Regions from separate parts of the Sphingobium sp. B2D3A genome, predicted to be linked through region 2. Evidence: predicted binding sites of a transcription regulator. Region 2 holds the regulator's gene; each other region holds the start of a gene.
The links. Region 2 encodes LexA, which represses DNA repair genes until DNA is damaged. Its sites were predicted from a motif close to GTTCCNCNCTTGTTCT; they were not measured.
Positions count from the first base shown of each region.

Region 1: M2337_RS15475 (putative DNA modification/repair radical SAM protein) is a predicted target of LexA. The motif match lies at 784-799, and genes of this name have one in related genera.
Region 3: M2337_RS17275 (DUF6771 family protein) is a predicted target of LexA. The motif match lies at 1,249-1,264, and genes of this name have one in related genera.

Region 1 is NZ_JAOQOI010000001.1:3,317,230-3,319,497, forward strand. It holds gene purC (phosphoribosylaminoimidazolesuccinocarboxamide synthase) at 1-611, opposite strand, end outside; gene M2337_RS15475 (putative DNA modification/repair radical SAM protein) at 802-2,043, shown strand; gene M2337_RS15480 (UdgX family uracil-DNA binding protein) at 2,040-2,268, shown strand, end outside.
Region 2 is NZ_JAOQOI010000001.1:2,856,847-2,859,114, reverse strand. It holds gene M2337_RS13275 (ComEC/Rec2 family competence protein) at 1-776, shown strand, start outside; gene lexA (transcriptional repressor LexA) at 801-1,505, opposite strand; gene M2337_RS13265 (bestrophin family protein) at 1,631-2,268, opposite strand, start outside.
Region 3 is NZ_JAOQOI010000002.1:20,321-22,588, forward strand. It holds gene M2337_RS16905 (DUF4942 domain-containing protein) at 1-777, shown strand, start outside; gene M2337_RS17275 (DUF6771 family protein) at 1,056-1,247, opposite strand; gene M2337_RS16910 (HU family DNA-binding protein) at 1,428-1,703, opposite strand.

The DNA.
Region 1 (2,268 bases), 460 kb from region 2:
AGACGGCAGCCGTCGGGGCTGATCTCGTCGGCGAGAATGATGCGCGAGAAATCGCCATCCCAGATGCGGCCGAACTCCAGCTTGAAGTCGACGAGGCGGATGCCGATGCCGGCGAACAAGCCGCTCATGAAGTCGTTCACGCGGATCGCCATGTCGGCAATGTCGTGCATCTCTTCCTGGCTCGCCCAGCCGAAGCAGGCGATATGCTCTTCGGTGATCAGCGGATCGCCGAGCGCATCATCCTTGTAATAATATTCGATGAGCGTGCGGGGGAGCTGCGTGCCCTCCTCGATGCCCAGCCGGGTGGAGAGCGAACCAGCGGCGACATTGCGCACCACGACCTCGATCGGCACGATCTCCACCTGACGAATGAGCTGCTCGCGCATGTTCAGCCGCTTGATGAAGTGGGTGGGCACGCCGATGTTCGCGAGCAGCGTGAAGACATGCTCGGAAATCCGGTTGTTCAGCACGCCCTTGCCGGAGATCGTCCCCTTCTTCTGCGCATTGAAGGCGGTCGCATCGTCCTTGAAATACTGGATCAGCGTGCCGGGCTCGGGACCTTCATAAAGGATCTTCGCCTTGCCCTCATAAATCTGGCGACGACGGGACATGTGCGGGTGCCTACTCATCAGTTGTAAAAATCAAGGCCCCGGCGGCGCGAATCAGCGAGGATCAGCGGACACCGGGGCTCTTCCCCAGCGCATAGCGCAAGGCACATGGCAGTGCAATTTTCAGACGAACCGAGCCACGTTGGCCTGCTCGGTGCTTGCCGCCCCAGTCGTAAGAACATATAAAGAACAAATGAAACAGGAGACGATCACGGACCGCTTGGCGATCCTTGCCGACGCCGCGAAATATGATGCCTCCTGCGCATCGTCCGGCACGGTTAAGCGCAACAGTCGCGACGGCAAGGGGATCGGCTCGACCGAAGGCATGGGCATCTGCCATGCCTATGCGCCGGACGGGCGCTGCATCTCGCTGCTCAAGATCCTGCTCACCAATCATTGCATTTTCGACTGCCATTATTGCGTCAACCGCAAGAGCTCGAATGTGCGTCGTGCGCGGTTCACGGCACAGGAAGTCGTCGAGCTGACGCTCAACTTCTACCGGCGCAATTATATTGAGGGCCTGTTCCTCTCCTCGGGCATCATCAAATCCGCCGACCATACGATGGAGCAGCTGATTGAGGTAGCCCGTGCCTTGCGGGAGGATCATGGCTTCAAGGGCTATATCCACCTCAAGACCATTCCCGAGGCCGATCGCGCGCTGGTCGAGCAAGCGGGCCTGTGGGCGGACCGCGTCTCGATCAATGTCGAACTGCCGACCGAGCGCGGCCTGACCGATCTGGCGCCCGACAAGAATGGCGGGCAGATCGAAGGCGCGATGGCGCGGCTCGGTTCGGCCATGGTGGAGGCGAAGGATGCGCGCAAACGCTTCAAGCATGCGCCGATGTTCGCGCCCGCCGGCCAATCTACCCAGATGATCGTCGGCGCGGATGGCGCCAGCGACACGCAGATCATCGGCCGGGCCAGCGAATTGTACGACCGCCATCGCCTGCGCCGCGTCTATTATTCCGCCTTCAGCCCGATCCCCGATGCCAGCGCCGTCCTGCCGCTCAAGCGACCGCCCCTGATGCGCGAGCATCGGCTTTATCAGTCCGACTGGCTGATCCGCTTCTACGGATTTTCGACAAGCGAGGTGCAGACCGCGACGGACGATGACGGGATGCTGGCGCTCGACATCGACCCCAAGCTGGCCTGGGCCTTGCGGCACCGGCAGGATTTTCCGGTCGACATCAATCTGGCCTCGCGCGAAAAGCTCCTGCGCGTGCCGGGACTGGGCACGCGGGCGGTGGCTGCCATCCTCCAAGCCCGCCGCCATCATCGTCTCCGGCTGGATGATCTCGCCCGGCTCACTCGCACGGTCACCAAATTGCGGCCGTTCATTGTCACGGCCGACTGGCGCCCGACTGGCTTGATCGACACGGCAAACCTGCGTGCCCGGCTGGCCCCGCCACCTCGCCAGATGGAACTGTTCAGGTGAGGTCGGCCTCGCTCCGAGATCAGCCGGCGCTGTTCAATGCCGAACTGGATGACGCCCATGATTTCGACACATGGCGCGATCTGGCCCGCGCCCTGGTCTTGCAGGGCGTCGGTCCGGAGCATATCCGCTGGGCAGCGGCATCGGACGGCGCGCGGGATTTGTTCGCGTCCAAAGACACGCCTGAGCCTGCTCCATCACCCCGCCCGGTCACGGCCAACAAGCGCT
Region 2 (2,268 bases):
CCATTCCGCTCACAAGTTTCGTGGTAATGCCGGCCGAAGTGCTCGCGCTGGTACTCGACGCTGTGGGGCTGGGGGCGCCGGTCTGGTGGGTCGTCGGCGTGGCGCTCAAGTTCCTGCTGTGGATCGCGCATACTGTCGCCAGTCAGCCCTTTGCGACGCTGTCGCTGCCCGTCTCCAGCGGACTGGCCTTTGCGCTCGCCATGATCGGCCTCTTGTGGCTGATGCTCTGGCACACGGCGCTCCGCTGGTGGGGCTTGCCTCTGGCGGCGCTTGGGTTTTTCCTGACATTTCTGGCACCGTCCGCCGACGTGCTCGTCACCGCCGATGGTCATCATGTGGCGGTGCGTCTGGGCGACGGGCGCATGGCGCTGTTGCGGGACCGGAGCGGGGACTATGTTCGGACGACTTTGGCCGAGGCGAGCGCTTATGACGGCGAGTTTGCGTCCCTCGCGCAGGCGCCGGACACGCGATGCACGCGGGACATGTGCGCGATGACATTGCCGGGCCGTGCTGACCAGCCGCCGGTTCACCTGCTGATCAGTCGCTCGCGCCTGCTCGTTCCCTATCCCGAGCTGGTGGCCGCCTGCGCACAGGCTGACCTCGTGATCGCGGACCGGCGCCTCCCGCCCGGATGTGTGCCGCGCTGGGCGAAGCTGGATCGGCCAGCGCTGAGCGCCATGGGCGGTGCACTGATCCTGCTCGACAGTCGGGAGATTGTGCCGGGGCACGATCCGCGCAGCCGCCATCCATGGATCGCGGGCACCGGCTCGCGCTAGAGCCGGCGTCCCATATCGCCCGCCTCAGTTATAACGCCGCAATAGCCCCGCGAGCCGGCCCTGAATGCGCACCTGCCGCGCCTCATAGGTTTGGGGCTCATGGTCGCGATTGGCAGGATCGAGCCGCACCTTGCGGCCGTCATGATGGAAATATTTGAGCGTCGCTTCATTCTCGTCGATGAGGGCAACGACGATCTGGCCATCGCGCGCCGTCTCGGTCCGCTGGATCAGCGCGAAGTCACCGTCGAAAATCCCTGCTTCGATCATCGAGTCACCGGAGACTTCCAGCGCGTAATGATCGCCGGCGCCCAGCAACGCGGCCGGGACCGGCAGCATGGTGTCGCTCTCCATCGCCTCGATGGGAAGACCAGCAGCGATGCGCCCATGCAGCGGAATTTCGATCACGTCATTGGCGGCGATAGGGATCGTCCGCGCCGGCGCGGTGGGCGCCTTGCGCAGCGGGGTCACGTTGGTGGCCGCCGCCGGCTCTTCCGTCCGCTCTGCCACGGGCATGCCATCCGGCAGTTTGAGGATTTCGAGCGCCCGCGCGCGATTGGGCAGCCTGCGGATGAAGCCGCGCTCTTCCAGCGCGCTGATCAGCCGATGGATGCCGGACTTCGATTTGAGGTCCAGCGCCTCCTTCATCTCCTCGAAACTGGGCGAGACGCCACCCTGATCGAGATGCTGCTTGATGTAGCTGAGCAGTTGCTGTTGCTTGGCGGTCAACATGAGTGGTTCCCCAATATGGAACGGACGGAGAACGTTTAGGAAACGAATCGAGCCACGTCAACACGGATCGGCTAAATATCTCAGGTCTCGGTGGCTGGCGTGTCGTCCCACGCACGGGCGAGCGATCAGGTCAGGATGTGCTGATCGGGCGCGATGGGTGCGGGGAGGTCGGTCGCGCCGAGGCGGGCGAGCATTTCGCGTTCCACCGTCCGCGTCATCGCATCGAGCGGCAAATCGTTGGGATCATAGCCGAACGGGTCTTCCAGCTGATCGCCCAAGGCATCCAGCCCGAAAAAGGTGTAGCTCGCCACCAGCACCGGAATGAGTGCCCACCAGCCCAGCGAGCCAGCCAATGCGAAGGGCAGCAACAGGCAGAAGACGTAAGTCGTACGGTGGAGAATGAGCGAATAGGTGAACGGCACCGGCGTGCTGGCGATCCGCTCGCAGGCCGCCTGCACATCGCTGAGCGCCTTGAGCTGCCCCTCGATGAGCGAATGATGGATCGGGTTGATCCGCCCGTCTGCGGACAGGCGCAGGCAGTGCGCGCCCATCTCGTAGAGTACGGTGTCGGTCGGGTTCGGGGAGGTGCGCCACGGTCCATCGTTCACCCACCGGCCGATCGCGGCAGCCTCGTCGTGCTGGCGCAGGCGGGCGGCAAGACCGTTGGTGAAGCCGCAGATGCCGCGGAGCAGCGGGGTGCGTTCCTCCTCAGGCAGCGAGGACGTGAGCCGCGCGAAGGAGCGGCTCGCGATGATCAGCGCGC
Region 3 (2,268 bases), on a different contig from region 2:
CATCAGAGCATCACGAACCAAGTCACGGGCCTTGGTGGACAGACCCCGTGCGTCATCAAGGGCGATTATTTCCGGGTGCGCGTGTTCGGCAACGGCAATCTTCATCTGTGGTTCGAGCGCAAGGACCTGCTGCAGGAGGTCAACAAGCTGCTGGCGGAGTATTATGGCGACGTCATTGGCGATGCTTACAACAGCACCAAGGCCGATGATTCGCCGGGATATCATCTGACCCGTGCCAAGAATTTCGAGGCCTTCAATTCGTCCGAGGACGTTGCCGGCGAAGTCATGCGCTATGCAGAAATTGGGTCAGGGCAGCGCGTGCTTGAGCCCAGCGCCGGCACTGGCGTTCTGGCCCGGGCCGCGCGAGACAGGGGCGCGATCGTCTCATGCATTGAGATCCAGCCCGGCCTCGCGCAAGAGCTGCGCGTGCTGCACGGCTTTGACGATGTACGCGAAGCCGATTTCCTCACCGTTCAGCCTGGCACAGAGCTGTTCGACTGCATCATTATGAACCCTCCCTTTGATCGCGGCCGCGACTGCGATCATGTCCGGCACGCCTACCAATTCCTGAAACCAGGCGGCGTCCTGATCGCTGTCATGAGCGCCCGCGCCGAACATGGCGAGGATCGCCGGCACAAGGCGCTGCACGATCTGGTTGAGCGCTGCAAACCGGCCTATGGCTGGCGCAAGTGGCATGATCTGCCCCCTGGATCGTTCGCCCATGCCGGAACACAGGTGAACACGGTTATTCTGGCAATCCGCAAGCCAAGCAGCTAAATATCGGGCTTTCCCGCCCAGCGTGGCTGAAGGCGAAATCGTCACGTTGGGAAGCAGGGCCGGTGGAGCAATCCACCGGCCCATTTCTTTCCACTTTTGGTTTAGTGCTTTGCCTGGTCCACGAGAGATGCACGACTATGGGTTGTGCAAAGTCGGCACCGCTCTATCGTCTTCGTCCGACATTGCGGCATCCCACTCCTGCGGCGTTATGCCCATCATCATTTCAAACAGGCCCAGGTCGAGAGGTTCGTCCTCGTTTTCAGGGTCGGGCGGGCGCATCAGAAAGGGAGTCTCGCTTGTCGAGGGTCTGGAACTCCCTCCTCCCCGTCTATCAGACTCTGAATTTGCAGAGCGAGTTCCTTCGCGGCCGCCATGCGCAACGTATCGCGAGGAGCGGTAAGGCCGACACGAGCCCATCCGGGGGCGGACAGCAACGCGTCGGCGAGGTCATTTGTGCTGGGCTGTTCCATAAGAACAAAATAGGAACAACATTCGATTCGGGTCAAGAACTCTGTCGATCAAATACGATGACCTGAGGGGAATCTGGTCATGCAGGGCTAGAGCGGATAATGGAATGGCACCCAGCTGAGAAGTGACCCGTCATCTGGAAAATTCAGGCCGGTGGATCTGATCCACCGGCCCTCTTCTTTTCACGCGTTCAGAGCGTCCTTGAGGCCCTTGGCGGCGGAGAAGGAAACCTTTCTCGACGCCGCGATCGTCATCGCTGCGCCTGTCGCGGGGTTACGGCCCTCGCGAGCCGGAGTGTCTTTGACCTTAAACTTGCCGAAGCCGTTGATGCTCACTTCTTCGCCGTTCTTTGCCGCTGCCGCCAGCTCCGCAAAAACAGCGTCGACATACTTGCGGGCATCGGCCTTAGTGACGCCGGTCGCATCGGCGACCTTTTGTGCGAGATCTGCATTGTTCATATCTGATGTCTCCGTTGAAAGGCGCATGGTCGATAACGCGCCATGTGATCTGCGTCACTGTCTGAGAGCTAGCAACCTTCAGCTGGTACGTCATTCTCATGCAAAACAGCGCCAATTATCTCCAGAAGTGGCCGCAAGATGTCTGGATCAAAATAGAATTGAATTGTTAGAAATTAGAAATCAAAACAATAAAAAATCCGGGTATACTTTTCAACATAAAGTTAAAATTCTATTTCATTCGAATGAATGGGTTGAAGAACTCATTTTTATGCCTAAATGTTTCCTGAATCAATGATATAGACGCTTAGATCGCGTCATTACGATGGAGTCGGATTGTGAGTTGCGAGCTGACGGAGCCAAACGGTACAACCAAGCGACAAGACTTTCTCTGGCTCGTCCAGATGTTTATGCAACGTGATACCGAAGTTGTAGGGTGGCATGGGTTTGCTGGAGACGCGGTGGCCGCCAGCTACCGCATTCCTAAGTCAATGACCGCTCGGGACGCTGCCCGCGAGTTCTGGGCATTCTTCAACGATGATTTCAGGGGCCACGCTGAGAAAGTTTG